DNA from 4 places in the Gelidimonas denitrificans genome. Region 1 is predicted to be linked to each of the others. Evidence: predicted binding sites of a transcription regulator. Region 1 holds the regulator's gene; each other region holds the start of a gene.

Region 1 (7,794 bases):
CTTGCTGACCCGTGTGCGCGATGTCATGCGCAGCGGCGACGCGGTTCCGGCCATAACGGTCGACGCCACGTTGAGCGCCGCCCTGCTGGAAGTTTCCCGCAAAAGCATCGGCATGACCGCCGTGGTGGACGACGGGTTTCACGCCGTCGGCGTATTTACCGACGGCGATTTGCGGCGCCTGATCGAACATGTCCAGGATTTCAGCAAACTGCTGATCGCCGATGTGATGCACGCCAACCCGCGCACCATCGGCCCCGACCAGCTGGCGGTGGAAGCGGTTGAAATCATGGAACAATTCCGCATCAACCAGTTGCTGGTGGCCGACACTGACGGGGTCCTGATCGGGGCGCTGCATATCCACGACCTGACCCGCGCCAAGGTCATCTGATGACGCAGGACAATGACCGTATCGAACGCGCCCGGCAGCGCGCAGCCCAGGTCAGGTTGATGATCTTCGACGTCGACGGCGTCCTGACCGACGGCAGCCTGCACTTCGGCCCGGAAGGCGAAGTCATCAAGAGCTTCAACGTACTCGACGGCCACGGCATCAAGCTGTTGCAGCAATCGGGTGTAGCCACCGCCATCATCAGCGCGCGCCAGTCGGCCATCGTGGCGCGCCGCGCAACCGATCTGGGCATTGTGCATGTGCAGCAGGGCATTCATGACAAGCGGCACGCCTTCGAGCAACTGCTGGCGCAAACCGGAATCCCGATGCAATCCTGCGGCTTTATCGGCGATGATGTGATCGATCTGCCGATCCTGACCCGGGTAGGTTTTGCCGCCAGCGTGCCGAACGCCCACCCCGAAGTGCAGTGTCGGGTCCATTACGTGACGCAAGCCGGCGGCGGGCGCGGTGCGGCGCGCGAAATTTGCGACTTCATCCTGCGCGCGCAAGGCAATTACGAGGCGGCGCTGGCACCGTACCTGACATGAAAACCGCCGGCGCGACCTACCGCCTGCGCCTGATCGTAATCATTGCGCTGGGTATAGTCATGACGCTGGGCAGTTTCTGGGTGCTGGAAGTGATGCGCAAAAGCAGTATCGATAACGCACCGAATATTGCCCGCAGCGAGCCTGATTTCTATGTCGATAATTTTAAATTCATCCAACTCGCCAAAAACGGACAGCTACACTACAAGATGTCCGGCGACAGGCTCACCCACGAGCCACTGCATGACTCTTACCAAATCACGCAACCGGTCATCATCAACCCGGGCCAGGCACGCGCACCGATGACGATGCGCGCCGAAAGCGCAATCATCGAAGACAATAACAGCAAGATGCATCTGCACAAGAATGTGCGAATCGATCGCCCGGCCTCCGGCCAGAGCCAAGCCCTGCACCTCGAAACCGAATACCTGCTGCTGCTGCCCGACGAAGATGTGATGCAGTCGGACCAGCCGGTGAAAGTGCTGCTGGGCCAGTCCACGCTCTCGGGCAATGGCCTGTTTGCCAACAACGCCACCCGGGAATTGCGTGTAACGGGCAATGTGCGCGGCAGCCTCCCGGCATCGTCGGCGCATTGATGCTTATTGCACCGAGGCACCGAGCCTGCGGCAACCCACCCTCTTTGATAGGAATAGCGTTATGAAACGGTTTTTTCTGATGTCCCTGACGCTGGCCGGGATGATTTTTTCGGCGAGCGCGCTGGCCGAAAAAGCCGATGCAGACAAGCCGACCAACATTGAAGCCAACCAAATGGCTTACGATGATCTCAAGCAGATCAACACCTTCATCGGCAACGTGGTCTTAACGCGCGGCACGCTGCTGATGAAAGCAGGCAAGGTGGTCGTCACGACAGACCCGGCCGGCTATCAGTTCGCCACCTTGTACGGCGCACCGGGTGCAGTGGCAACCTTTCGCCAGAAGCGCGATGGCGGTCCCAACCTGTGGGTGGAAGGACAGGCAGAACGGATCGAATACGATACCAAGGCAGAAATAGCCAAATTGTTTTCGCACGCAAAGCTCAAGCGGCTCGATGGCAGCAAGACCATCGACGAAGTCGAAGGCGAATTCATTTCCTACAACAGCGGCAGCGAATTCTTCAACGTTACCAACAGCGCCAGCGGTGTCGGCACGCCGGGCAACGGGCGCATCAAGGTGACCATCCAGCCGCGTACTGTAAAGGGCCAATAAGATGAGCCAATCCAGTATCCCAGGCAGTACCCTGAGCGTGCGCGGCCTGCAAAAAAGTTACAGCAAACGGCTGGTCGTGCGCGACATCTCGCTGGAAGTAAAAAGCGGCGAAGTGGTCGGCTTGCTAGGCCCCAACGGGGCCGGCAAGACGACATCGTTTTACATGATCGTGGGTTTGGTGCCATCCGACGCCGGCACCATCGATCTCGACGGCGTCGACATTTCGCGCCTGCCGATCCATCGCCGCGCGTTACTCGGTCTGTCTTACCTGCCGCAGGAAGCCTCGGTTTTTCGTAAACTGACGGTCGAGGACAATATCCGTGCAGTACTGGAATTGCAAAAAGAAAATGGTAAAGCGCTCTCGAAAGCTGCCATTGAAGAACGCCTGAACAAGCTGCTGGCCGACTTGCAAATTGAAAAATTGCGCGAAAATCAGGCGCTGTCGCTTTCCGGCGGCGAACGCCGGCGGGTCGAGATCGCCCGGGCGCTGGGCACCAACCCGCGCTTCATCCTGCTCGATGAACCGTTTGCCGGGATCGACCCGATTGCCGTCATCGAGATTCAGCGCATCGTGCGTTTCCTCAAGGAGCGCGGCATCGGCGTGCTGATCACCGACCACAATGTGCGCGAAACCCTCGGCATCTGCGATCGTGCCTATATCATCAACCAGGGTGCCGTGCTGGCCAGCGGTCAGCCCGACGACATCATTGAAGATGCCTCGGTGCGGCGGGTGTACCTGGGCGAACATTTCCGCATGTGAAGATAAACCACCTGATGCGACAAGTCCTTTCGGTATGAAGCAATCACTCCAGCTGCGCACTTCGCAGCATCTTGCGCTGACGCCGCAGTTGCAGCAATCGATTCGCCTGCTGCAACTGTCGACGCTGGAGCTGCATCAGGAACTAGAACAGATTCTGTGCGACAACCCGCTGCTGGAACGGCTGGACGATCCGCTCGACCATTCGGTGCGTTTGCTGGCCGATGGCGTAATCAGCACCAGCCCTGCCACCACAGCCTCAACTGAAACCGATCCAGCCGGTACGCAAGGCGGCAGCGCCGCCGAAGCAGATGCCGGATTGGATACGCCCGATGCACAGACGGCCGCATCGGACTGGAGTTTTGACGATGTGGCGCGCACCAGCAAAGCGCCGGAAGACGACGACGGCCGGGCCCAGCTCGGCGCGCACGAATGCACTCTGCGCGAGCACCTGCTGGAGCAAGCCCATTTAAGCTTGCAGCAACAGCGCGACCGCGCGTTGCTGGAATTGCTGATCGATGCGCTCGATGACAATGGCTACCTGGAAGAGTCTCTTGACGCCATCCATGCTCGCTTGCCGCCCGAACTCGGTATCGAACCGGAAGATCTGACGTTCGCGCTGGCCCTGCTGCAAAGCTTCGACCCGGCCGGAGTTGGCGCGCGCAGCCCGTCGGAATGTCTGGCGCTGCAGATCCGCCACTTGCCTAAAGCGCCGTTCGTTACGCGCCGTCTGGCGCTGGCCATCGTCGAACAGCACCTGGCATTATTTGCGCAACGCGACTTTAACAAACTCAGAAAACTGCTCGATTGCGACGATGAAGATTTACGCGAAGCACAGACGCTAATCCGGCAATGCAACCCGCATCCGGGCGCCATTTTCGGCAGCGGCAGTGCCGACTATGTGGTACCCGACGTCATAGTCAGGCCCGGCAAAAATGGCTGGCAAGTCAGTTTGAACCATGAAGTCATGCCGCGCCTGCGGGTCAATGCGCTGTATGCCAACATCCTCAAGCAAGACAAGGGAAGCGGCTCGATGACGTCGCAGCTGCAGGAAGCGAAGTGGCTGATCAAAAATATGCGGCAGCGTTTCGATACGATTTTGCGGGTTGCACAAGCGATAGTCGAGCGGCAACGGAATTTTTTCAGCCACGGCGCAGTCGCCATGCGGCCTCTTGTCTTGCGTGAAATTGCTGATACACTAAACCTGCACGAGAGCACAATCTCCCGCGTCACCACCCAAAAATACATGCTCACACCGCATGGTATGTTTGAGTTGAAATACTTCTTCGGCAGCCATGTCGCCACCGAAACCGGAGGAGAAGCTTCCTCCACCGCAATCCGCGCACTCATCAAACAACTGATAGGAGCTGAACACCAGAAAACACCACTTTCCGACAGTAAAATCGCCGACATGCTGGGCGAGCAAGGTATGGTCATCGCTCGCCGTACCGTCGCAAAATACCGCGAAGCGCTCAAAATCCCACCTGTCAATTTGCGAAAGTCTTTGTAGTCCAGTCGTCTGAAGTCCTTGCAATGCAGTTGCTGTTGCTGCATTTTGGCTCTGGCCGGCCCACCAGGCCCGAGGCAGGCAGTGACAATTTCCATAGGAGTGCTTTATGAATCTCACCATCAGTGGACATCACCTCGAAGTAACCCCCGCCATTCGCGAATATGTACAATCCAAAGTCGAGCGCATTACGCGCCACTTCGATCATGTCATTGATATCGCGCTCATTCTGAGCGTTGACAAGCTCCCTGAAAAAGAAAAACGGCAGCGCGCTGAAATCAACCTGAATCTCAGCGGGAAAACGTTACACGCTGAAAGCGCGGACCAAAACCTGTACGCAGCCATTGATACGATGATCGACAAGCTCGACCGCCAGATCATCAAGCACAAAGGCAAGGTACAAGACCGCCCACACGATGCCATCAAGCACCTGGACGGAGAACCCGAGCTGCCGGAAGAATCCGCGGTTTCCTGAGAGGAGATACGCAGAGTCGAACAATTCGACTCGCAACAATCAAGGGCGCAAGATGCGCCCTTTTTGACACCTGATTAAAACTGATGCCAGATACGCGCAGTGCTTGCAACACTTGAAAAGAATTCCGAATTTTTGAGTGACATCAGTAGATAAAACTTACGTAAATTCACCATTCCAGCCAAGGCGCACCTTCACCATGACAGAACACGTTCACATTTCGACCGAAAACCAGATCGGCTGCATCACTCTGAATCGTCCCAAGGCGCTCAATTCCTTGTCGCTGGAGATGATCCGAACTATTACTGAAGTGCTGCTGGCGTGGCGCGCCGACACCGGCATCCACGCGGTGTTGATCCGCAGCAGCAGCGAAAAAGCTTTCTGCGCGGGCGGCGATATTCGATTCTTTTACGATATAGGCATCGCGACGCCGCGTGGCGGCAGCGCCTTGCTGGAAGATTTTTTCACCGAAGAATATGCGCTCAACCACCTGATCCATCACTATCCGAAACCGTATATCGCGCTGATGGATGGCGTGGTGATGGGCGGCGGCATGGGCGTGGCGCAAGCCGGCCCCGCCAGCCGGCTGCGCATCGTGACCGAACGCACCAAGATGGCGATGCCGGAAGTCAATATCGGCCTGTTCCCGGATGTTGGCAGCGGCTATTTTCTGTCGCGGTGTCCGGGGCAACTCGGCACCTATCTGGGCGTTACCGGCGACATCATCACAGCCGCAGACGCTTTGTACGCCGGCCTGGCCGATTTCTTCCTGCCGTCGGCGCAATTGGTGCGGCTAACAGACATGCTCCAGTCGGGCGACGATATCGATGTGCGAACGGCCATATGCGACTTCGCAGCCGGCTTCAACCACGGCATTGCGCCCGAGGCCAGCCTGCTGGCGGTCCATCGGGCCGCAATCGATCGCCATTTCGCACAGGATACAGTGCCGGCCATCATCAAATCGTTGGCGCAGGACGATGCGCCGTTCGCGCAACAGACCCTGGCCCTCATGCAAAAACGCTCGCCGCTGATGATGTGCGTGACGCTGGAGCAGCTCCGGCGCAGCGCCGCACTGAGCGTGGCCGATTGCCTGCGCATGGAGCGCACCATGGTGCGTCATTGCTTCGAGCAGGGCGAAGTCATCGAAGGGGTGCGGGCGCTGGTGGTGGACAAGGACAACGCGCCGCAGTGGAATCCGGCCACGCTGGCGGAGGTAACGCCGGACATGATCGCCGGCTTCTTCGCGCCGGTCTGGCCGCCGCATGCGCATCCGCTGCGAAGCCTCGCATAACCATTTAAAAACAGGGAGTATAGTTAAAAACAATGCATTTTCCGCATATTATATATGCGGAATTAAAAAATACCTGGAGGCGTATTTTTTAATGCTCCAATTATCAGAGTTCTTCCACCATGAATAAACGCCGATGTTCGCGCGTCGCATAACGGTCGGTCATGCCGGCAATATAGTCGGCAATTTTGCGCGCCTGCGCCTGCAAGTCGTTCTGCCCGGCAGGCAGGCGATGGTCCGGCGGCAGCAGGTTCGGCTCTTCCATGAAGGCTTCAAACAGCGCGGTAATGATGTGGCGCGCCTTGGTCGTCATGCGGTTGACCAGATAATGGCGGTACAGATTCTCATGCAGGAAATGCTTCATCAGGGCGGCGTCCTGGCGCATCTGGTCCGAAAACGCGATCAGCGTGCCGGCGCTGCGCACCGCGTCGATCGATGCCGGCTGCGCCTGCGCGATGCGGGCTTCGGAAGTCCGGATTAAATCGACGATCAACGCGTTGATCATGCGGCGCACCGTTTCATAGATCGCCCGCCGCCCGCTGATGCCGGGAAATACCGCTTCGACTTCGTGCCGGTGGCGCGCGAACAGATCGACTTCATCCAATTGTTCCACCGTCAGCAAGCCGGAGCGCAAGCCGTCATCGATATCGTGATTGTTATAAGCGATGGCGTCGGCCAGATCGACCAGCTGCGCCTCCAGCGACGGCTGCCTGCGGTCGATGAAACGCTGGCCGATGGCGCCAAGCTTGGCCGCATTTTCCAGTGAGCAATGCTTGAGAATTCCTTCACGGGTCTCGAAGGTCAGGTTCAAGCCATCGAAAGCGCCATACCGTTGTTCCAGCGCATCGACCACACGCAAGCTTTGCAGATTATGTTCAAAGCCGCCATAGCCCTGCATGCAGGCATTCAGCGCATCCTGGCCGGCATGGCCGAATGGCGTGTGCCCCAAATCATGCGCGAGCGCGATGGCTTCGATCAAATCTTCGTTCAGGCGCAAGTTGCGCGCCACCGAGCGGGCGATTTGCGCCACTTCCAGGCTATGCGTCAAACGGGTGCGGAACAGATCGCCTTCGTAATTGACGAAAACTTGCGTCTTGTATTCCAGACGGCGGAAGGCGGCAGAATGGATGATGCGGTCACGGTCGCGCTGGAACTCGGTGCGCGAGAAAGGCGGCGGCTCCGCAAAACGCCGGCCTTGCGATGTGGCCGGCTGGGCTGCATAGGGAGCAAGATCGGCGTTGAGGTTCATGGGCCTGGAGTCAAATTTAATTTGATTTAATGAATTGCAGCTTGCAGCGTTGCCAGCAGAATGTCTGGCGGCACGCTCATGATAGCGGGTTTTCCGAGCGGCTTGAGGAGGATGAATTTGATCTGGCCGCCTTCGTTTTTCTTGTCGACTTCCATCAGCTCCAGCCAGCGCGCCTGGCCCAGATCCGGCGCTACCGCTGGCAAACCTGCCGCCTGCACCAGAGTATTGACGCGAATCTTGGTCACGTAGTCGATGAATCCCAGCCGGTACGACAAATCGGCCGCCATCACCATGCCGCAGCCGACCGCTTCGCCGTGCAGCCACTTGCCGTAACCGAGTCCGGATTCGATCGCATGGCCGAAAGTATGGCCGAAGTTGAGAATCG
Region 2 (7,794 bases), 1.1 Mb from region 1:
CACTGGCGAAACCAATACCGATGATTTGTCTCCAGCGCCAGACGCATGGAGCCGTCCGGATATTCCGCTACACGCCTTGGCGATGCTGAAAAACCCGCGTCCAGGTATTATCGCTGACGAACCGGGCAAGGTCGGTTCGATCAAGCAGATCGAAGCGCTCAAAGCCAAGGGCAACATAGTCGCTTACGTGGGTGATGTAGTGGGCACTGGTTCTTCGCGCAAATCAGCGACCAATTCGGTACTCTGGTTTACTGGCAAAGACATTCCATTTGTGCCGAACAAACGCTTCGGCGGTTTCTGCCTTGGTAACAAAATTGCACCGATTTTCTACAACACGATGGAAGATGCCGGTGCGCTGCCGATCGAGCTCGACGTGTCCAAAATGGACATGGGCGATGTGATTGAACTGCGTCCGTTTGAAGGTAAAGCACTGAAAAACGGTGAAGTCATTTCTGAATTCACCGTTAAATCTCCGGTAATTTTTGATGAAGTACGCGCCGGCGGCCGTATTCCGTTGATCATCGGCCGCGGCCTGACTGCGCGCGCACGTGAAGCGTTGGGCCTAGCGCCTAGCACTCTGTTCTGCCTGCCGACTAATCCGGCCGATTCCAGCAAGGGCTTCACGCTGGCGCAGAAAATGGTGGGTCGCGCCTGCGGCTTGCCTGAAGGCCGCGGCGTCCGTCCGGGCACATACTGCGAGCCGAAGATGACGACCGTCGGATCGCAAGATACGACCGGCCCGATGACGCGCGACGAACTTAAAGACCTGGCCTGCCTCGGTTTTTCTGCCGACATGGTGATGCAGTCGTTCTGCCATACCGCAGCATATCCAAAGCCAGTCGACGTCAAGACGCATCATGAACTGCCGAAATTCATTTCCAACCGTGGCGGCGTGACACTGCGTCCGGGCGACGGCATCATTCACTCGTGGCTAAATCGCTTGCTGTTGCCTGATACCGTCGGCACTGGCGGCGATTCGCATACCCGCTTTCCAATTGGTATCTCGTTCCCGGCCGGCTCAGGCTTGGTCGCATTTGCCGCAGCAACCGGCGTGATGCCGCTTGACATGCCTGAATCGGTGTTGATCCGCTTCAAGGGCGTGATGCAGCCTGGCGTGACACTGCGCGATCTGGTCAATGCAATTCCGCTGTATGCGATCCGCCAGGGCTTGCTGACTGTCGAGAAGCAAGGCAAGCAAAACGTTTTCTCCGGCCGCATTCTGGAAATCGAAGGTTTGCCGAAGCTGAAAATCGAGCAGGCATTCGAGTTGTCAGACGCTTCTGCCGAGCGCTCTGCCGCCGGCTGCACCGTGCATCTGGATAAAGAGCCAATCATTGAATACATGACTTCCAACATCACACTGATGAAATGGATGATCGCTAATAATTACCAGGACAAGCGCACGCTGGAACGCCGCATTCAGGCGATGGAAGCCTGGATTGCCAAGCCAGAACTGCTGGCGCCTGATGCCGATGCCGAATATGCTGCCGTCATCGAAATCGACCTGGCCGATATCCACGAGCCTGTGGTTGCCTGCCCGAACGATCCGGACGATGTGAAAACGCTGTCTGAGGTCGCCGGCAACAAGATCGATGAAGTATTTGTCGGCTCCTGCATGACCAATATCGGCCATTTCCGCGCTGCTTCCAAGCTGCTCGAAAACAAGTCCGATTTGCCAGTGCGCTTATGGATTGCTCCGCCAACCAAGATGGATCAGCAAGTGCTTGTTGCCGAAGGTCATTACGGCGTTCTCGGCCGTACCGGTGCGCGGATGGAAATGCCGGGTTGTTCGCTGTGCATGGGCAACCAGGCGCAAGTGCGCAAGGGTTCGACTGCAATGTCGACCTCGACCCGCAACTTCCCCAATCGTCTCGGCATTGATACCCAGGTTTATCTCGGCTCGGCTGAACTGGCGGCAGTCTGCGCCATGCTCGGCAAGATTCCGACCAAGGAAGAGTACATGGCAAACATCGGCGTGCTCGCCAAGAACGCAGCCGATATTTATCGCTACATGAACTTTGACAAGATTGCCGATTTCAGTGATGTTGCTGACACTGTGAATGTGCAGTAAGGCATTTAGTGTTTTAAATTTGGTGCTTTAAAAAACCCGCTACGGCGGGTTTTTTTTATGGGTGACTATGGTTAATTGTGGTGAAGACACGCAAGATTCGGAAAAATTGCCTGTTTCATTCCACCCGTAAATTAATCATTTAATTAAATATACAAGGAGTATATGTATAAAATACTTATTTTCAGTATATAAAATATGCGGAAAATAAAAATACACATATTAGTATAATTTAACTCAATCCAATTGCATAGTCAGTTTATTTACGTAGCGCGGCCACGCACTCGCGCACCAGCGCCGGGCCGCGATAAATCAGGCCGCTGTATATCTGTACCAGCGCGGCACCTGCGTTTATTTTTGCCTGGGCATCCTGGCCAGAAAAGATGCCGCCGACGCCGATGATCGGTAGCGCGTTGCCCAATTCAGCCTTCAGCGCCCGGATCACATTGTTGGACAGCGCAAATACCGGCGCGCCAGACAGGCCGCCGGCTTCCTCACCATGTCGGATGCCTTTGACTGCGTCGCGCGCGATGGTGGTGTTGGTGGCGATGACGCCGTCAATTTGGTGTCGCAGCAATGCTTGCGCGATGGTTTTGATTTGTTCGCTATCGATGTCCGGCGCGATTTTCAGTGCGATCGGGACGTAGTGCCGATGCTGGTCGGCCAGGCGCTGTTGCTCCTGTTTCAGTTGCGATAGTAACGCGTCGAGTTCGCTGGCGCCTTGCAACTGGCGCAGGTTTTTGGTGTTGGGCGAAGAAATGTTGACGGTGACATAACTGGCGTAGGGATAGACTTTTCGCAAACAATGCAGATAATCCTCGGCGGCGCGTTCGATTGGCGTGTCGGCATTTTTGCCGATGTTCAGCCCCAGCACGCCCTCCTTGTTTTGATAGAACTTCGATGCCTGCACATTCGCGACGAACGCATCCACGCCGCCGTTATTGAAGCCCATGCGGTTGATGATGGCGTGCGCTGCCGGCAGACGAAACATGCGCGGCTTCGGGTTGCCGGGCTGGGCTCGCGGCGTGACGGTGCCAATCTCGATCGAGCCGAAGCCCAGCGCCGCCAGGCCGTCGATAGCGCTGCCGTCTTTGTCTAATCCGGCGGCCAAGCCCACCGGGTTGGCGAAAGTGATTCCCATCACGCTCTTCGGGGCGGACTGCGGCTTGGCGAGCAGTCCAGTGATGCCGAGAGCGGCGGCGCGTTTCAGCCAGGACAGTGTCAGGTTGTGTGCGGTTTCGGGATCAAGCGAGAACAACAGCGGGCGGGCGATGGCGTACAGAATTTTGTCAGGCATGGCAGGAAGCAGGAAAAATGGGTTGGTTGGCGCGTATTTTAGCGCGGCCGTTGTTCCAGCAGTTCCCATTTTCCCTGCTGCAGCGCTTCCAACGGTTGAAAATTGATCTTGTAAGCCATTTTTCGGCTTTCCCGAATCCAGTAGCCTAAATAGATATAGGTAAGCCCCAGTTGCTTGGCTTGCTCGATTTGCCACAGCACGTTGTAGGTGCCATAAGAGGCGTCTCGCCGGTCCGGTTCATAGAAGGTATAGACCGAGGATAAGCCGTCGTCGAGCACGTCGATGATGCTGACCATACATAGCGTGCCGTCTGCCTCGCGAAATTCCACCAGTCGGGTGTTGACCTTACTTTGCAGCAGGAATTGCGCATACTGGTCGCGACTGTCCTGGTCCATGCCGCCACCAGCGTGTCGTGCCGTTTGGTAACGCAGATACAGGTCATAATGCTCAGGCGCATACGCCAGATCGGTGATCCAGACGCTCAGGTGCCGATGCTTGGCCCAAGCCCGCCGCTGGCTGCGTTTGGGGGTAAATTCAAGAGCCCTGATCCGCACCGGAACGCAAGCCCGACAGCCGTCGCAATTGGGCCGATAGGTAAAAACCCCGCTGCGCCGAAAGCCGTTTTTAACCAATTGCGAATATACATCCGCGTTGATCAGGTGCGAAGGCGTAGCGACTTGCGAACGGGCTTGACGATGTTCCAGGTAACTGCATGGATAAGGCGCCGTTGCATAGAATTGCAAGGTAGAAAACGGCAGCTCTTTAAGGTGCGTCATGCATTTTCCAGCGTCGGTAACGAGGGAGTCAGGCTGCTCTTTGCAGCATCAGTGGAAGGAGGGATATTGGCGATATTGTCGGTATCAAACAATCGGATCGGCGTCCATCTTGCAATCTGCGGCTGTATGGTTAATTCCATGAGCCGGGCGATGAATGCTGCTCTGGGTATCGGTGCTGCGCCTAGTGACGCCAGATGCGCTGTTTCTTGCTGGCAGTCGATCATCGACACGCCATTTTTTCTCAGGAAATGCAGCAGGTAGGCGAGCGCGATCTTGGAGCCATCTGTTACGCGCGCGAACATCGATTCGCCGTAAAACATGCGTCCGATGCACACCCCATAAGCACCGCCGACCAGTTGACCGTCCAGCCATAACTCGGATGAGTGCGCATAGCCCTGGCGGTGCAACGCGCCATAGCCGCGAATAATTTCCTCCGAAATCCAGGTGCCAGGCCCATCCTTGCGCGGTGCAGCGCAGGCTCGCATGACTGCTTCAAAGGCGTGGTCGAAGCGAATCTCCCAGCGCCTGCCGGCTTGTATCTCACGGTCGATTTTTTTGAGCGTTTTTTGCAGGCTGCGGGAAATCTTGAAACTTTCAGTTTCTAACACCATGCGCGGATCGGTACTCCACCACAGGATCGGTTGCCCCTGCGAAAACCATGGAAATATCCCGCGCCGGTAAGCGTCCAGCAGACGTTGCGGCGACAAATCCGCGCCTGCCGCGAGCAGACCGGCAGCACCGTCTTCTGCGGTAAGTGCAGTAGATATGTCCGGAAAAGGGGAGTCTGGCTCAAGCCAAGGAATCATTATGGTGATTTTATCTGCACATTATCAGTGCATTATGTTAGTTAAAACGCCTCTTATAATTATGCGCCAACTTTAGTCTAGTTAAATCAATGGGTTATTCAATTTATAAAAATGGAATGTTTTTTGCTTTATAGATACACAAATATTTTTTTTATGCACTTTTATGGGGAGTCTTTTATATGAATGCGCATGAATATGGCGCCAACGCATTATTTGTCTTGCTTGGCGCCATCATGATTTTGGCGATGCATGCTGGTTTTGCCTTTCTGGAGCTGGGAACCGTTCGCAAGAAAAATCAGGTTAACGCGCTAGTTAAAATATTAGCTGATTTCGCGATTTCAACCATTGCTTATTTTTTCGTCGGTTACAGCGTCGCCTATGGCGTCAATTTTTTCAGCAGTGCAGAAGTGCTCTCGGCCAGGAATGGCTTTGATCTGGTTAAGTTTTTCTTTCTGTTGACCTTTGCTGCTGCAATTCCAGCGATCATATCGGGCGGTATTGCCGAACGTGCCAAATTCCATCCGCAGCTGGTTGCCACCGCTTTGCTGGTGGGTTTTGTCTATCCGTTCTTCGAGGGCATTGTCTGGAATCATCGTTTCGGCATCCAGGCGTGGCTGAAGCTGATGTTTTCTTACGAATTCCATGATTTCGCTGGTTCGGTCGTAGTGCACGCGGTTGGCGGCTGGGTGGCGTTGCCGGCGGTTTTGTTGCTCGGCGCGCGTCGGGGGCGCTATGGAAAGGATGGTGCAATCTCTGCGCATCCGCCCTCCAGCATTCCGTTTCTGGCGCTGGGAGCCTGGATTTTGACTATCGGCTGGTTCGGTTTCAACGTGATGAGCGCGCAAACCCTGGACCAGATGAACGGACTGGTGGCGATCAATTCACTGATGGCGATGGTTGGCGGTACTCTGGTAACTTTGCTGCTGGGCAAAAACGATCCGGGTTTTGCGTATAACGGCCCGCTGGCCGGCCTGGTTGCCGTTTGCGCCGGTTCGGACCTGATGCATCCTTTGGGGGCGCTGGTGACTGGCGGCATCGCTGGCTGGATTTTCGTCTGGATGTTTACGCTGACCCAAAACAAATGGAAAATCGACGATGTGCTGGGTGTCTGGCCGCTGCATGGTTTGTGTGGCGCATGGGGCGGTCTGGCAGCGGGTATTTTTGGATTGCAATCACTGGGCGGGCGCGGCGGCGTCTCAATACTGTCGCAACTACTCGGCACCCTGATGGGAATTAGCATCGCCTTTGTCAGCGGGCTGCTGATTTACTGGGTATTGCGGAAAGTCGTCGGCATCCGGCTCGATCCGGAGCAGGAATTCGATGGCGCCGACCTTGCCATCCACAAGATCAGTGCGACACCGGGGCGCGAATCCAGCTGGTAGACTGGCGTACAACAGGTATTGAACAGCACCACAAAAATCGCTATCTGCTCCATTTTTATAAAAATTATAGGGAGTATGGCAAATTTATATGCCATTGCAGCAATATTTTATTGCGTAACTTAAAAATACCTATTGTAGTATATGCATTGCATTTGCCGCCGGCTGTTGCATGACAGTCGTTCCCAAGCAAAATGGCCCTGAAGCGCAGACAATCTTTGCGCTACAGGGCCATTCAAATTCAGCTTGAATAAACGGTAATTAGTCGAAAATCGGGCTTTCGACGCCGAGGATTTTGTGCAGCTTCGGCGATGTGGTGGTGTATTGCATGTGGATTTTCTTCTCTGGGAAGATGTATGGTGCAGCGCCGAACGCAGCAAGTGCGGCTTCGTGGAAGCCAGACAGGATCAATTTTTTCTTGCCTGGATAAGTATTGATGTCGCCGACCGCAAAAATGCCCGGTACGTTGGTTTCGAATTTTTCAGTATCGACCACTTTGAGTTGCTTGCGCTCGATATCCAGACCCCATTCGGCAATCGGCCCGAGTTTCGGCGACAGGCCGAAAAACACCAATAAATCATCCAGCGGCAGGCGGCGGGTCACACCATCGGCACAGGTGACCTTGATTTCCGACAGCTTGTCGTCTTTGGTTTCCATGCCGGTAATTTGCCCAACCAAAAACTGCATTTCGTAGTCTTCGCATAGTTGCTTCATCTTTGCAACCGAGGCTGGCGCGGCGCGGAAGTCTTCGCGGCGATGAATCAGGACCACCGATTCTGCCTTGCCGATCAGATTCAGCGCCCAGTCCAGCGCGGAGTCGCCGCCGCCGCAGATCACGATATTCTTGCCTTGGAAGCTGGCTGGATTCTTGACGCGATAGAACAACTGCGTGCCTTCGAACTGTTCGATGCCGTCCACTTTCAGGGTGCGTGGCTGAAACGAACCAACGCCGGCCGCAATAAAGATGGTTTTGGTGATGAAGAGGGTGCCGGCTGAAGTTTCCAGATTGAAGCGGCCGTCTTCCCGTCTTTCGACACCGGTGACTTCCTGATTCAAGTGGAAAGTCGGTTCGAACGGTGCAATTTGCTTGAGCAAATTGTCAGTCAGTTCCTGGCCGGTACACATGGGAACAGCCGGAATGTCGTAGATCGGTTTGTCAGGATAGAGTTCGACGCATTGACCGCCAACTACAGGCAGTGAATCGATCACATGCGCCTTGATTTCCAGCAGTCCCAGTTCGAACACCTGGAATAATCCGACCGGGCCGGCGCCGACGATGACGGCATCGGTTTCGATCGGAGTATTGCCGGAGATTGTTTGATTCGGTACGGAGGTCGTGGCAATAGTGCCGGCGCTGGTTTTCATACTTCTAGTTCCTGTTTCATTTCAGTTGTCCAAAAACGCCACGCTGTGGCCCGAGCCAATCAGGCGTCAAGCCTGGCGTAAATACTGGCGCATCTGCGTACAT
Region 3 (7,794 bases), 750 kb from region 1:
GTTTTTTAAACTGAGGACAAAAGAAATGCATAGCCATGCCATGCACTTTTTAGCCCGGGCAATGCGCGCTTTTGCATCTTTTTTGAACAAGTGCTACATTAAAAAACATAATGTCGATTATGCGTTTTCTGAATTTCACGACGCCATCTGATCATTCTTGTCAGAGACGAACAACGCCAGCATTGACATATTGATAAAAATTACTTCGGGACTCTCAGGGATGGCAAATATTAGTAAATCATTGGCGGGCACGCTTCCGGCCGGCAATATCTGCATGGCCATACAAAAATCACATCAGCGTTCGATTGCCTATGGACTTATGGAAAACGACAAGCCCGATTTCAATGCGCTTGCCGGTTCCGATTTATCGCTATTTGTGGAGCAGAATCAGGACCTGTACATCCATGCGTTGCCGGTGATGGAAACGCTGTACGAGCAAATTATCAATACCCACAACATGGTCATTCTGACCAACGTCAACGGCTTGATCATACATACGCTGGGCGACGACGATTTTCTGGCCAAAGCCGATCGGGTGGCGCTCAAGCCGGGAGTCGTCTGGTCGGAACAAAGCAAGGGCACGAACGCAATCGGCACCGCCATCGTGGAGCAAGCGCCGACCTTGATTCATGCCAACGAGCATTACCTGCGGACCAATCATTTTCTGACCTGCTCTGCCGCGCCGATTTTCGATTATCGCGGCAACGTCATTGGCGTTCTCGATGTCACTGGCGACCAGCGCAGTTTCCATAAGCACACGATGGCGCTGGTGCGCATGTCGGCGCAAATGATCGAGAATCAACTGTTTTCGTCCGCCTTTCAGGATGGCATCCTGCTGCATTTCAATACGCGCCCGGAGTTCATCGGCACCTTGATGGAGGGCATCGCTGCCTTCGCCCCGAACGGACGGTTTTTATCGGCCAATCGCAGCGGCCTGTTTCAGCTTGGCTTGTCGCTTTCCGCGTTGCATTCGCATACCTTCAGTTCACTGTTCGGCCTGCCGGTGTCGGCGCTGTTTGACCATTACCGCACGGCGGCTCCGGACTTGTTGAACCTGTGCCTGCATAACGGCATGCGCGTATATGGCCGGGCCCAATTGCGCCTGGCCCATAGCGCATTTCAGCATACTTCCAATGCGATGCCGCAGCCCGACAGCGCAGCGCTGCCAGGCAGCCAGCAAAATTCCTCTCAGGCAACGCGTCGGTTGTCGGGCTTGCGCTATCTGAATACCGGCGACCCGCAAATTGCAGCGGTAATCGAAAAAGTTACCAAAGTGCTGGGGCGCGATATTCCGATTTTGGTGATGGGCGAGACCGGAACTGGCAAGGAATTGTTGGCCCAGGCGATCCATAACGATTCTCCGCGCGCGAAAGGCGCTTTCGTCGCGGTTAATTGCGCGTCCATTCCGGAAACCTTGATCGAGTCGGAGCTATTCGGTTATGAGGAGGGCGCTTTTACAGGCGCGCGTAAAAAAGGCAGCCTCGGCAAAATTCTGCAAGCCAATGGCGGCACCTTGTTTCTGGATGAAATCGGCGACATGCCGCTCAGTTTGCAAGCCCGCTTGTTGCGCGTATTGCAAGAGCGGATGGTCACGCCATTGGGCAGCGCCAAATCGATTCCGGTCAATGTGGAACTGATTTGCGCCACCAACAAGAATTTGCGGGAACAGATTGCAAAAGGGGAGTTTCGCGAAGATTTGTATTACCGTTTAAACGGATTGGTCGTCAAATTGCCGCCGATACGCGAGCGCACCGATCTCGAAACGGTGATCAACAGGGTGCTCGCGCTGGCGTCGAACACCGTGGCGTACTCGGTGGCGCCGGGCATCATGCAGTTGTTCAAACAGCATAATTGGCCAGGGAATTTTCGCCAGTTGACCAATCTGCTGCGCACCGCAATTGTGATGGCCGAGGATTGCCATGAAATTCGCAAAGAGCATCTTCCTGACGATTTTTTTGAAGATATCGCATTGACAGAAAATCGTGTAAATATTGAAGGCGCCAGCCAATTTTTTGCCAGTGGAACCAACCTCGAACAGATGGAAATTTCAGTGATTCAGAGATCGCTGGAAAGCCACCACGGCAATGTTTCCGCCACTGCGCGGGCGCTGGGAGTCTCCCGCAACACCGTCTATCGCAAGACTTCCGCGCCCAAATAATACGGTTCTCAGGTCTTGCCCTGTTTTTCCAGGATCGCACATTCGGCATCGGTGAATAGACGCGAGCGCGTCAGAAAGCGTTGGCCTGAACCGTTTTCCAGTGAAAACATGCCGCCGTTGCCATTCACCACATCGATGATGAGTTGGGTGTGCTTCCAGTATTCGAACTGTTCGGCGCCCATATAAAACGGTGTGCTGTGCAGCGCACCGAGGTTACCCAAATGAACATCGGTGTCGCTAATCGCGAATTCACCTGCGGGATAGCACATCGGGGCGCTACCGTCACAGCAGCCGCCGGATTGAAAAAACATCAGCGGCCCGTGTTTTTGATGCAGCGTTTGCAGCAAATCCAGCGTCGCCTGGGTTGCCGTCACGCGGAGGATTGTGTGGGTCATATATTGACTCCAATGTAGGTTGGGTTAGCGCAGCGTAACCCGACATTCACAGCCGCAAATGTCGGGTTGCGCGATAAAGCCGCTCACCCAACCTACAAAAAAAGGCTTAAAAGAAGCCGAGCGCTTTCGGGCTATAGCTGACCAGCAAGTTTTTAGTTTGTTGGTAATGATCCAGCATCATCTTGTGGTTTTCGCGGCCAAAACCGGACTGTTTGTAACCGCCGAACGCAGCATGGGCTGGGTACAGGTGATAGCAGTTGGTCCAGACGCGGCCGGCCTGAATTGCGCGGCCGACGCGGAAGGCGCGCGAACCGTCGCGGGTCCACAAGCCGGCGCCCAAACCGAACATGGTGTCATTGGCGATTTCCAGCGCTTCTGCTTCATCCTTGAAAGTAGTGACCGATACCACTGGGCCAAAAATTTCTTCCTGGAAGATGCGCATCTTGTTGTTGCCGTGGAATATCGTCGGCTTGATGTAATAGCCGCCGGCCAGATCGCCGCCCAGATCGCAACGCTCGCCGCCGAGCAGCTTGTCGGCGCCTTCCTGGGTGCCGATGTCCATGTAGGACATGATCTTATCCATCTGCTCTTGCGAAGTCTGGGCCCCCATCATCGTAGTTGCATCGAGCGGATTGCCTTGCTTGATGGCCGCCACGCGTTTTAGCGCGCGTTCCATGAATTTTTCATAGATCGATTCCTGGATCAATACCCGCGATGGGCAAGTGCAGACTTCGCCCTGGTTCACCGCAAACATCGCGAAACCTTCCAGGCATTTGTCGAAGAACTCATCGTCCTGATCCATCACGTCGGCAAAGAAGATGTTGGGCGATTTGCCGCCCAGTTCCAGGCTCACCGGGATCAGATTTTGCGCAGCGTATTGCATGATCAGGCGGCCGGTGCCGGTCTCGCCGGTAAAGGCGATTTTGGCGATGCGCTTGCTCGATGCCAGCGGCTTGCCGGCTTCCAGGCCAAAGCCATTGACGATGTTGACCACACCGGCAGGCAGCAGATCCTGGATCAGTTCCATCAACACCAGGATGGATGCCGGGGTTTGCTCGGCGGGTTTCATCACCACGCAGTTGCCGGCGGCCAGCGCGGGCGCCAGTTTCCAGACCGCCATCAGAATCGGGAAATTCCACGGAATGATCTGGCCGACCACGCCGAGCGGCTCATGGAAGTGGTACGCATAGGTTTCGGAATCGATCTGCGAAACGCTGCCTTCCTGGGCCCGGATGCAACCGGCAAAGTAGCGGAAATGGTCAATCGCCAGCGGGATATCGACATTCATGGTTTCGCGAATCGGCTTGCCGTTGTCGATGGTTTCGGCAGTGGCGATCAATTCCAGATTGGCTTCCATCCGGTCGGCGACTTTGTTGAGGATGTTGGCGCGCTCGGCTGGCGAAATTTTGCCCCAGGCATCTTTGGCGGCATGGGCTGCATCGAGCGCCAGTTCGACGTCTTCTGCGGTGGAGCGGGCGATTTCGCAGAATGGCTGGCCGGTAATCGGCGTGATATTGGCGAAGTATTCACCGTTGACCGGCGCTACGAATTTGCCGCCGATGAAATTGTCATAGCGTTGTTTGAATGGATTTTTTACGCCTAATTTGCTGATGTCTGCGAGATTCATGTCGTCCTCTTTCCCAAAGTGATTATGTCGATTGTTATTTGCAACAAGTGCATCGTGCACATGACTGTTAGTGCAATCGCCATGCCAGCTTGGTTTTTTCGATAAAAACCCGGGAATGGCGCGTCACTTGGGGCTTCAGCACTGTTCCGGTAAGTCGGAGAAGGTCGAATTGCTGTTTATGATTTTATGTAAAGTGATTGTTTTTTGAACAGTGTGAGAGCGACTGTTGCAAATTGTTCCAGTGCCGGGCTTTGGAAACAGTCGATGGACAATTCGCTCGTAATGCATGATGGCGCGCTCGCATCCGGCTCTCGCCGGATGGTGCGGAATTTCTATGATTTGTGCGGGAGTATCACGAAAAAACGTGCTTTTCACGCTTTATTTCAGTGCGGCATGAAATATACAAGGACTTGTATGTTTCATGCCGCAAAAAATCGGCGCAGCAAGCGGGGGCGGCCGTAAGCCGCGCTGCTTATTGTTGGTCTGTTGGTCTGCCGGTCAGGCTTTGGACGCTGGCTTGCGCTTGGGAGCGGCAGGCGCAGGTTTTGCTGCTGCCGGTTTTGACGTAGCTTTGGCGACGGGTTTGTGCGGCGCGGCTGGGGTTTTTGGCGTTGCGGCAACGCTGGCGGCTTTAGTCTCCGGCTCGACGATTGCACTGCTGACCGCTTGCTTGAACTGATTCTGCAGGATGTCCCACCATGCGGCCGGGCTGGCCATCTGGGCGGCCAGTTCCGACGGCGCGCTCACCGTCGCCTTTGGCGCTGGCGGTGCTGGCGGTGCTGGCGGCGTAGGCGGAACGATGGCGGGCGCAGCCGGGCTGGTGTTCCCGGATTGCAGCGCGGACCAGAATGCGCTGGTATCGAATTTTTCTTCGGTGCTGCTATTGACTGCCGTCTGGAAGGCGCTGCTCATCGATTGCAATGTGCCGATGGTGGCGCGCTGCACTTCCATGGTCTGGATCGTATTGCGCAACATGGTCATGTTGACGTTGAGCCAGGTTTCGACCGCCTTCAGGTCGGCTATTTTCTGCTCCAGTTCTTCCACCGACAAGGTCGGCGCTACCATCGCCGGCATGCCGGGAACGCTCATGCCGCCCCATAGTTTCTTGACGAAATCGAGCGTATCGGTCATCGGTCCTGCGCCAAACATATTACCTTGGGTCATGATTGTTCTCCGTTATGTAAATGATCAGCGTAGCAGATATCAGCGCCTTGCGGCAGGCAAACGACGCATGTTTGCGCGGCTGGTTTTAGCTTCAATGCGGGCGCGCCATGCGGCAGCTGGTCGGCAATGCGGTGGCCGGGCCGCTCAGGTAAAGCTCGGTCTTGAAGCCGAAACCGCTGCCTTCGTTGTCAAAGCGGATGCCGCTGCCGGCCAGTTTTTGCATCACCGACACATACAGCGGCTGGATCAGCTGGTGGTCGGATGCGCGCATGGTGGCGTTATGGAACGCATTGGCAAAGCGCGCCCCTTCGAGCGCTCTTGCCACCGCTGTGGCCTCGGTGCTGTGGGCTTTTTCGATGGCGTTGGCCAGCATCTCAATCATCAGGTGCATGCGCAAAAAGACGTAATCGTCTTCCGGTTGCGGATAGCGCTGTCGGAATGCCTGATAAAACTGATCGGATGCCGATTTTTTGCCGCCGCTGCCGGCGTTCGGATGCCACTCGGCCACCGCGCGCACGCTGCCCACGCCCGCTTCGCCGATGGCTGCCGGCGCGCCCAGGCCGTTGCCGTAGAAGGTATAAAACTTCACGTTCAGGCCGGATTCGCGGGCCGACTTGACCAGCAGGGTCAGGTCATTGCCCCAGTTGCCGGTGATCACGGTGTCGGCACCGCTGGCCTTGATTTTGGCGATATAGGGAGCGAAATCCTTGATCTTGCCGATCGGATGCAGCAGCTCGCCGGCGATCTCGATGTCGGGCCGTTTTACGCGCAACTGGCTGCGCGCCGCCTGCGCCACCAGGCGGCCGAAGCTGTAATCCTGGCCGATCAGATACACCCGCCGGGCGCGGCTATCGGTCTTGATGACTTCGGTCAGCGCATGCATGCGCATGTCGGCGCTGGCATCGAAGCGGAAGTGCCAGAAACTGCATTTTTCATTGGTCAGGGCCGGATCGACGGCGGAATAATTCAAGAACAGCACGCGCTGCTCCGGCGCCCGTTGGTTATGCTTGTTGATGGCATCGACCAAGGCCAGCGCCACCGCCGAGCTGTTGCCCTGGATGATGAAGGGAATGCCTAAATCGGTGGCGCGCCTGAATTCGACCAGCGCCGCTTCGACGCTTTGCTTGTTGTCGAAAATGCGCAATTGCAGCGCATGCTTGCCGTCCGGCAAAGCGACCCCGCCGCGGGCATTGACCCGCTCAATGGCCAGCTGCACGTTGCGCTGCACCGCAGCGCCGGCATTGGCGAACGGACCCGACATGCCCTCGATCATGCCGATTTCGATCGGCGCTGGCGTGCCTGCAGGAACTGCTGTTGCTGCTGAGACTGCGCTGTGGGCCGACAGGATGCAGCATAGCGAAATCAGTGCGATTAAAAATTTCGACATAGGTGGCGGCCTGAAAAAAACGCTTATTTTACGCGCTGACCAAAATATGCTGCACTGCTTGTAGGGCTGCGCTTCTCGTTGCCAGCATATACACTTGCGGGATGACGAAATCCATCCATTCAGCGCCACGAGCCCAGCCAAAACGCTGGCTTGCTTTGCTGCTTGCCTCTGTCTTGCTGCATGGGATGGTGTTGAATCAGGCCGGCTGGCAGATTGGCATTCCCGCGCCAACTGCACCGCCACCGTCGCATAACGTCGTCACCGCGCAATTGCACTTGCGTCAGACGCCGGCTCCGGCTCCGGCTTCTGTAGCGCCGCCACGCGCCGTGCGCAAGCCGGCCGTTAAGACGAAGCCAAAACATCACCCGGCGTCCAAGCCGGCAGACACCATCCCGGGCGCGCCGGCAATGAGCGCGGTCGCCCCGCCAGAGACCACCCCAGTTGAGACAACAGCATTGGCGGAGGAAGTACCGGGGAGCAGCATCGAGCCCGCCCTCGAGCCGACGCCGGACGCGGTGGCGGCAGCGCGCACCGGGCCCGACGCCGAATCCGAATCCGAATCCATCGCCGAATCCAACACTGAATCCGCCACCAAGCCCGCCGCCGCCGCATTGCAGCAGGCAATCGATCCGCCGCCGCCGGTGCTGATCAAATACGAGGTGCAATCGCAGAAGGACGGCAAGGCCGTCTACGGCAGCGGCAAAATCGCCTGGCAAACCGATGGCAATGCCTATACCGTCAACGGCCAAGCCAGCGTATTGTTCTTTACCGTACTGGAATTCCGCAGCGAAGGCGCGCTCGACAGCTTCGGCGTGGCGCCGCTGCTGTATACCGAAAAACGCTTCCGCAAGTCGGCCACCAATACCCACTTCCGGCGCGAACCGAAGGTCGTCAGCTTTTCCGCTTCCACCCTGACGTATCCGCGTCAAGGCGGCGAGCAGGATCGGGCCAGCATCATTTGGCAACTGGCCGCTCTTGGCCGCGGCGATAGCAGCCTGTTCGCGCCCGGGGCGCAGATCGAGATCATGGTGGCCGGCGTGCGCGACGCCGAAACCTGGCCTAT
Region 4 (7,794 bases), 1.5 Mb from region 1:
GTTTGCCGGCGAGGTGCTCGATACTCGCGATGGCGATGGTGCCGACCCGCAAAGCCAAAAACCATTTCAACTCGACCGCTGCCATGCATTACGTACCGATGGTGCGGCGGTCGCGAAATACTATCCACGCTGGGCCTGCACCTCGCCAGCAGATATCCCAGGCAATCCAGCCAGTTAGTTTTATCCATAGTTTTTATCCATACCTAAGCGTCTGAAGGGAACCTCGCATGAAAATCCATGAGTATCAGGGCAAAGAAATTCTCCGCAAGTTCGGAGTCACGGTTCCGCGCGGTATTCCGTGCAATTCCGTAGATGAAGCAGTTAAAGCAGCCGAAACCCTTGGTGGTCCGGTGTGGGTCGTCAAGGCGCAAATCCATGCCGGCGGTCGCGGCAAGGGCGGCGGCGTAAAAGTCGCTAAAACGCTGGAACAAGTACGCGAATACGCCAACCAAATCCTCGGCATGCAACTGGTCACGCATCAAACTGGCCCAGAAGGCCAGAAAGTACGCCGCCTGCTGATCGAAGAAGGCGCCGACATCCAGAAAGAACTGTACGTCAGCATGGTGACCGATCGTGTCAGCCAGCGCGTGGTTCTGATGGCTTCCAGCGAAGGCGGGATGGACATCGAAGAAGTGGCCGCAAGCCGCCCGGAACTGATCTTTCAAGTCGCAATCGACCCTACCGTCGGCCTGACAGACGCTGAAGCGGATGATATCGCCACCAAGATCGGCGTACCTGCAGCTTCGCTTGTTGACGCCCGCACACAGTTGCAAGGTTTGTACAAAGCTTACTGGGAAACCGACTCTTCACTGGCCGAAATCAATCCATTGATTTTGACCGGCTCCGGTAAGGTCATCGCGCTTGACGCCAAGTTCAATTTCGACGACAGCGCGCTGTTCCGTCAACCTGAAATCGTCGCTTACCGCGATCTGGACGAAGAAGATCCAGCTGAAGTCGAAGCATCCAAATTTGACCTGGCCTACATCTCGCTCGACGGCAACATCGGTTGCCTGGTCAACGGTGCCGGTCTGGCGATGGCTACCATGGATACGATCAAATTGTTCGGTGGCGAACCAGCCAACTTCCTCGACGTCGGCGGTGGTGCGACAGCTGAGAAAGTAACCGAAGCCTTCAAGATTATGCTGAAAAATCCAAGCTTGAAAGCCATCATGGTCAACATCTTCGGCGGCATCATGCGCTGCGATGTGATCGCTGAGGGCGTGATCGCGGCCGCTAAAGCGGTGTCGCTCAACGTGCCATTGGTAGTGCGCATGAAGGGCACCAACGAAGACATCGGCAAGAAAATGCTGGCCGAATCCGGCCTGCCGATCCTCGCCGCCGACACGATGGAAGATGCAGCCAAGCAAGCCGTCGCTGCCGCCAACGCTTAAACATCGCACAAGGAACCCAAATGTCGATCCTGATCAATAAAGATACAAAAGTCATCACCCAAGGCATTACCGGCAAGACCGGCCAGTTCCACACCCGTGGCTGCCGCGATTACGCCAATGGCAAGAATTGCTTCGTAGCTGGCGTGCATCCGAAAAAAGCCGGCGAAGATTTCGAAGGCATCCCGATTTTTGGCAGCGTGTCCGACGCCAAAGCCGCTACCGGCGCGACAGTCTCCGTCATCTACGTACCGCCGGCAGGCGCAGCGGCAGCGATCTGGGAAGCGGTTGAAGCCGAACTCGATCTGGCCATCTGCATCACCGAAGGCATCCCGGTGCGCGACATGATGATCCTGAAAGACCGCATGGCAAAAGCCAACAGCAAAACGCTGCTGCTGGGCCCAAACTGCCCAGGTCTGATCACGCCGGACGAAATCAAGATCGGCATCATGCCAGGCCACATCCACAAGAAAGGCCGCATCGGCGTGGTGTCGCGCTCCGGCACGCTGACCTATGAGGCAGTCGGTCAACTGACCGCACTGGGCTTAGGTCAATCGTCGGCAGTCGGCATCGGCGGCGATCCGATCAATGGTCTGAAACACATCGACATCATGAAGATGTTCAATGACGATCCTGATACCGATGCGGTCATCATGATTGGCGAAATCGGCGGCCCGGACGAAGCCAACGCGGCTTACTGGATCAAGGAAAACATGAAGAAGCCAGTCGTGGTCTTCATCGCCGGCGTGACAGCACCTGCCGGCAAGCGCATGGGCCACGCCGGTGCGTTGATCTCCGGTGGCGCCGACACCGCGCAAGCCAAGCTCGACATCATGGAAGCCTGCGGCATCAAAACCACCAAAAACCCGTCGGAAATGGCGCGTTTGCTCAAGGCAATGCTGTAATTCATAGTTGCTGGAAGTAACGGAAATACCAACGGGAAGCTGCGGCTTCCCGTTCTGTTTTGGCTTTGCAAACAACGCAGTAAGACGCGACGCTATTGACACCCGATCGCCGCTTGGAAGATTATTGCTTCTAGCGCTTCTTAACTAACTGTTCCGATGACACCTGTACCAGCCCGCAGCAACCTCGAATTCGCCGCTTTGACCGATATCGGCCAGGTGCGCCGCCACAATGAAGACGCGGTCGCCATCAGTGAAGCCTGCGGCTTCGCGCTGCTGGCTGACGGCATGGGCGGGCATCTGGCCGGCGAAGTGGCCAGCGGCATGGCCGTGGCCATCATCCAACAGGCGCTGGAAGGCATTCTGCTGAACAACGCAAACACTGCACCGGACGAAGTGCGGCAGCATCTGCACGGCTGGATGCGGGATGCAATCGGTCTGGCCAACGCCCGCATCCTGCAGGCCGCCCACAGCCAAATCGGTTGCCGCGGCATGGGCACCACGCTGGTGCTGGCGCTGCAGTATGAAAACACGCTGTACGCCGCCCACGTCGGCGATTCGCGCTTGTACCGGCTGCGCGGGCGCACGCTGCAACAGCTGACCCGCGACCATTCGCTGCTGCAGGAGCGAATCACGGCCGGCCTGATTACGCCCGGGCAGGCGGCGCTGTCCAAAAACCGCAACATCATCACTCGTGCGCTGGGCGTCGATCCGCTGCTCGAAGCCGAACTGCACGACCACGATTTTCAACCTGGCGACATTGCGCTGTTATGTTCGGATGGCTTGACCGAAATGGTGCCGGACCAACAGATCGCCGGCCTGCTGGATGCCAACCGGTCCAACTTGCCGCACGCTTGCGCGCAACTGGTCGCCTGCGCCAATGCGCATGGCGGGCAGGATAATGTCTCGGTAGTTTTGATGAAGGCACGCGACAATCACGGCTACGCCCCATAATGGGCTACTAGGAATCAGATAGATCGCAGGAGAAACAGCATGGCCAAAATCATTCTCATGGCAGACGGCGCGGTATTGCAGGAAATGACGCTCTCGAAAGAGCGCATCACCATCGGACGCCGGCCCAGCAACGATATCGTCATCGACAACCTCGCCATCAGCGGCCAGCACGCCGTCATTACCACCATACAGGACGACTCCTTCCTCGAAGACCTGGGCAGCACCAATGGCACTCAGGTCAACGGCCAGCCGGTCAAAAAGCATTTCCTGCAAAATGGCGACGTCATCGAACTGGCCAGATACCGCATCAAATACCAGACCCAGGTCCAAGCGCAGCAGCGCGACAGCAGCGCAGCCAATCACTCCGATGCCAGCGACGCCGTCAACACCCTAACGCAAGTCATACCAGACGCACAAAACACGCAGGTCTACAACCCGTCTGAAACGCACGACGACGGCACCCGCCCAGCCAGCATTAAAATCATCAGCGGCACCAGCAGCGGCAAAGAAATGCACATCACCAAGGCGCTCACCACCATCGGCCGCCCCGGCATCCAGGTTGCCGTCATCACCCGCAGCCCGCAAGGCTACGCAATTACCCACATCGAAGGCGACCACCGGCCGACTGTCAACGGTCAAACCATAGGCGCCACAGCCCAAGCGCTGCAGGATGGCGACGTGCTCGACATTGCAGGGACCCAGATGCGGTTGATTCTCGGCTAATGTAATGCAAAATAAATACAATGCCGTGTATTTAAATTAATCGCTTTAAAGATATGCGCGAAATCACATATTTAATGGCATACCCCATGTTTATTTTATATGCGCCGGCCTCGCAACGCGCAGCGCAGCCAGCCAAAACCCGTGAAGCCTGCTTCGGGTGCTGTGACAATCTGACAATCCGTGCCGGGGCTGACAATTTTTGTCAGCCGGCGACAATAATATTCCTGTCGTGCACACTTTTTAAGCAGAAACCGCTGTAATCAGCCGCCTTTTGCGCTGGCACAACATTTGCTGATAGGTAAGCATGGCAGACCGACTGCCAGCATTGCTAACCACAGAGAGAAATAAAATGAAATCGATGAAAATGATGAAGAGCGCACAACGCGGTTTTACGCTGATCGAATTGATGATCGTTGTTGCGATTATCGGTATTTTGGCGGCGGTGGCTTTGCCTGCTTATAGTGACTATACGACTAAGGCTAAATTTTCTTCTATACCGACAGAGATTGATTCAGTGAAACTAGCAATTACAGAATGTCTGTCTTTGAATGCTGGTTCAAATGCTGCTTGTGATACGGCTACGGAACTTAATATTACTTTGCCGCCCTCATCAGCCAATCACGATGCTGTGACTATTACAGCAACTACAGCTGCAATTAACGCTACGGCAACCGCAACTGCAGGTGGTTCCACATTCGTCCTCACCCCAGCGATGACGGTAGGGGACTCAGTTGTAACCTGGACTCAATCTGGTACTTGTACCGCGAAGACGTCGACATCACCTAAGACTTGCTAGCCCACATAGCTCGCGTAGGGCGTAATAAGCGAAGCGCATTGCGCCGCATGGCCGGCAACACACAGAAACACCCGATTCGTCGGGTGTTTTTTCGTCTGCACCGATGCTTGCGCGAAATCACCGCAACACAGCTTGTTTGATTATGTGCCGCAACGCTGACGGCGCTTGTGGTTTGCGCATTCGGCGCAATGCGCTGCGCTTATTACGCCCTACCTAAACCTACGCCTCCGCCTTACCTAAGCCTACGCCGTCACCCAATTTTCCGACTTCCGCCATGCTTTTCCAGCACCCTTCATCCGTCATAATCTCGCGATCGAACGCCTTGCTGTCGTAAATAGTCAACAGCCCGACCGGGACTGCGCTTTGTCGCGCATCTTTTGCAAGATGTGATTGACTTTTTAGCTGATATTTATTAACAGCGCGTGCTATTTTACGCGATTTGTATTGCGAGTTATCAAAAGACTCATTGTTACAATTGTTCACAATTGGGTTACTTCAACCCCTAGTGAGAGAGTAAGAGGAGCCAGTATGAATATTCAAAATCTACCTGACCAAATTCAATACGCCCCTGATAACTTGTTGGCATCGGTCATCGGAAAACTCAATCTGAAAAACGACGCCGCTCTGTCACGTGCGCTGGAGGTGGCGCCGCCGATGATCAGCAAGATTCGCCACCGCAGGATACCGGTTGGTGCGTCACTGTTAATTCGGATGCATGAGGTTACCAATTTGAGCATCGCGGATCTGCGTTTGTTGATGGGCGACAGGCGCAACAAGTTTCGTATAAGCGACAAGCAGTTCAAGCCGCGTGACGCCCAGATCGGATAGCCTCGTGCTATGCCGATAAAATAAAATCCGGCTTGGGGCGTGAATGCCCCGGTTTTTTTAATACTGGGGCGTTTGTGCGCGATGCGCAGATCGCGGCGTGCGCAATAGCTATGCCTATGACCGGCCTGAATTCACTGCCGCACACCTGCCAGAGAACTGAAAAATGCATCTTTGCGGCTGTCCGGCTGCACTTCCCGGGTGATTGCGATGTAAGCTTCGGCTGTTAAAATATGAGCCCAAGTTCAAGCATTCCCAGGAAAAAACATGATTAAAGTCGGTATCGTCGGCGGTACGGGCTACACGGGCGTCGAGTTGTTGCGCCTGTTAGCGACGCACCCGGAAGTGCAGCTCACCGCCATTACTTCACGCAAGGAAAACGGCTTGCCGGTGGCGGACATGTATCCGTCGTTGCGCGGGCGCGTGTCGCTGGCGTTTTCGACGCCGGAAACAGCGCCTTTGAGCGAGTGCGATGTGGTGTTCTTCGCCACTCCGCACGGCGTCGCCATGGCGCAGACACCAGCGTTGCTGGATGCGGGTGTCAAGGTGATCGATCTGGCGGCCGATTTCCGGCTGCAGGATACCGCGCAATTCGAAAAATGGTATGGCATGCCGCATAGCTGCCCCGGCTTGCTGGCTGAAGCCGCTTATGGCTTGCCGGAACTGCACCGTGCGGCGATTGCGCGCGCGCGTATTGTCGGCAACCCCGGCTGTTATCCGACTACCATGCAACTCGGTTTTTATCCGTTGCTGAAGGCTGGCGTGGTCGATGCGTCGCACCTGATCGCCGATTGCAAATCCGGCGTCTCGGGCGCGGGCCGCAAGGCGGAAATCGGTTTCTTGTTCGCCGAAGCTAGCGACAACTTCAAGGCGTATGGCATTTCGGGCCATCGTCACAAGCCGGAAACGGTGGAGCAATTGCAGCGCATGACCACGGAAAAAGTCGGCTTGCTGTTTTCGCCGCATCTGGTGCCGATGATACGCGGCATGCATTCGACCCTGTACGCCCGCCTGACCAAAGAAATCGACAATCAAGCGCTGCAAGCGTTGTTCGAGGATGCCTACCGGGATGAGCCGTTCGTCGATGTGATGCCGTTCGGCAGCCATCCGGAAACTCGCTCCACCCGCGCTTCCAATATGCTGCGTCTGGCGCTGCACCGGCCCGACGGCGGCGATATGGTGGTGGTGCTGGTGGTGCAGGATAATCTGGTCAAGGGCGCATCCGGGCAAGCGGTGCAATGCATGAATCTGATGTTCAATGTGGCCGAGACGACGGGTTTGCTGCATGTGCCGGTATTGCCCTGAATTGATGCTTGAGGTGAGTGATTGATACAGCAATCCGGATCGCGTCCAGTTGAAGCGTAAGTTACGATCTCGGCGGCTGTCGGTGTCGGCCTCGAAGATGACCATCAAGCGTCAACTGCACTGGTCGTTGAAAACCCTGATTGCCGCAGTCGCAATCGGTCTGGCCGGCGTCATGGCCTTGCTGGCTTACGATCTGGGGCGCAGCTTCACCGGCTTTGATCCCGGTGCGTCGCGGCAGCGCATTGCCGAGCTGGAGCAACAAGTCCGGCAGTTGTCCAGCGAGCGCGAGCGCTTGTCGGCAATTGCCGATGCGGCCGATTCAAGCTTGAATATTGAGCGTTCGGCACAGCAGCAACTGGCGTTGCAGGTGAAGAATCTGAGCGCTGCCAATGCGCAGATGAAGGAAGACCTGGCTTTTTTCGAGAGTCTGCTGCCCACCGCAACGGGTCCGGCCGACATCAGCATTCGTCGCTTGACACTCGAAATGGCGCAGCCCGGTCAATTACGTTACCGCTTGCTGGCAATGCAGGGCGGCCGCGCTGTGCGTGATTTTTCAGGCACTTTGCAGTTGGCGGTGACGCTGTCGCTGGCGGGAAAGGAGTTAGTGCTGCTTTACCCGGAACAAAAATCGGCGCAAGCTGCCAAATTCAAGCTGCAATTCAAGCATTATCAGCGCATCGACGGGGTGCTGAAGTTGCCTGCCGGCGCAGTGGTAAAAACAGTCGAGGCGCGGGTGCTGGAGCAGGGCAAGATCTTGGCCCATCAGTCTGCCAATTTATAAAGGAAATGCAGGATGTTCAAACGTAAGCCCAGTAATACTATCGATTGCCTGATCGGCGTAACGACCACCATCGAGGGCGATATCCATTTTAAGGGCGGTTTGCGCATCGACGGCAAGATC

What was found. Region 1 encodes sigma-54, which starts transcription at its own class of promoters, with help from an activator protein. Its sites were predicted from a motif close to TGGCANGNAANCTGCTTT; they were not measured.
Region 2: a site for sigma-54 is predicted at 5,060-5,077, ahead of FKCLFG_RS06140 (ammonium transporter). Genes of this name have one in related genera too.
Region 3: a site for sigma-54 is predicted at 4,250-4,267, ahead of adh (aldehyde dehydrogenase). Genes of this name have one in related genera too.
Region 4: a site for sigma-54 is predicted at 4,245-4,262, ahead of FKCLFG_RS10950 (pilin). Genes of this name have one in related genera too.

The regions. Positions count from the first base shown of each region.
Region 1 covers NZ_CM146350.1:209,507-217,300, reverse strand. The annotation lists gene FKCLFG_RS01080 (KpsF/GutQ family sugar-phosphate isomerase) at 1-388, shown strand, start outside; gene FKCLFG_RS01075 (KdsC family phosphatase) at 388-933, shown strand; gene lptC (LPS export ABC transporter periplasmic protein LptC) at 930-1,526, shown strand; gene lptA (lipopolysaccharide transport periplasmic protein LptA) at 1,588-2,136, shown strand; gene lptB (LPS export ABC transporter ATP-binding protein) at 2,138-2,896, shown strand; gene FKCLFG_RS01055 (RNA polymerase factor sigma-54) at 2,931-4,403, shown strand; gene hpf (ribosome hibernation-promoting factor, HPF/YfiA family) at 4,510-4,875, shown strand; gene FKCLFG_RS01045 (enoyl-CoA hydratase/isomerase family protein) at 5,072-6,163, shown strand; gene FKCLFG_RS01040 (deoxyguanosinetriphosphate triphosphohydrolase) at 6,267-7,409, opposite strand; gene aroKB (bifunctional shikimate kinase/3-dehydroquinate synthase AroKB) at 7,436-7,794, opposite strand, start outside.
Region 2 covers NZ_CM146350.1:1,298,205-1,305,998, forward strand. The annotation lists gene FKCLFG_RS06120 (bifunctional aconitate hydratase 2/2-methylisocitrate dehydratase) at 1-2,071, shown strand, start outside; gene FKCLFG_RS06125 (quinone-dependent dihydroorotate dehydrogenase) at 2,328-3,365, opposite strand; gene FKCLFG_RS06130 (arginyltransferase) at 3,404-4,141, opposite strand; gene aat (leucyl/phenylalanyl-tRNA--protein transferase) at 4,138-4,947, opposite strand; gene FKCLFG_RS06140 (ammonium transporter) at 5,127-6,329, shown strand; gene FKCLFG_RS06145 (NAD(P)/FAD-dependent oxidoreductase) at 6,588-7,691, opposite strand.
Region 3 covers NZ_CM146350.1:3,086,492-3,094,285, reverse strand. The annotation lists gene FKCLFG_RS14380 (sigma-54-dependent Fis family transcriptional regulator) at 275-2,158, shown strand; gene FKCLFG_RS14375 (DUF779 domain-containing protein) at 2,167-2,553, opposite strand; gene adh (aldehyde dehydrogenase) at 2,660-4,180, opposite strand; gene FKCLFG_RS14365 (PhaM family polyhydroxyalkanoate granule multifunctional regulatory protein) at 4,679-5,344, opposite strand; gene FKCLFG_RS14360 (branched-chain amino acid ABC transporter substrate-binding protein) at 5,436-6,731, opposite strand; gene FKCLFG_RS14355 (DUF3108 domain-containing protein) at 6,833-7,794, shown strand, end outside.
Region 4 covers NZ_CM146350.1:2,349,021-2,356,814, reverse strand. The annotation lists gene FKCLFG_RS10975 (DUF2889 domain-containing protein) at 1-178, shown strand, start outside; gene sucC (ADP-forming succinate--CoA ligase subunit beta) at 228-1,391, shown strand; gene sucD (succinate--CoA ligase subunit alpha) at 1,412-2,293, shown strand; gene FKCLFG_RS10960 (Stp1/IreP family PP2C-type Ser/Thr phosphatase) at 2,450-3,244, shown strand; gene FKCLFG_RS10955 (FHA domain-containing protein) at 3,284-3,967, shown strand; gene FKCLFG_RS10950 (pilin) at 4,317-4,763, shown strand; gene FKCLFG_RS10945 (hypothetical protein) at 4,983-5,246, opposite strand; gene FKCLFG_RS10940 (hypothetical protein) at 5,292-5,591, shown strand; gene argC (N-acetyl-gamma-glutamyl-phosphate reductase) at 5,856-6,893, shown strand; gene FKCLFG_RS10930 (DUF6776 family protein) at 6,991-7,674, shown strand; gene FKCLFG_RS10925 (bactofilin family protein) at 7,687-7,794, shown strand, end outside.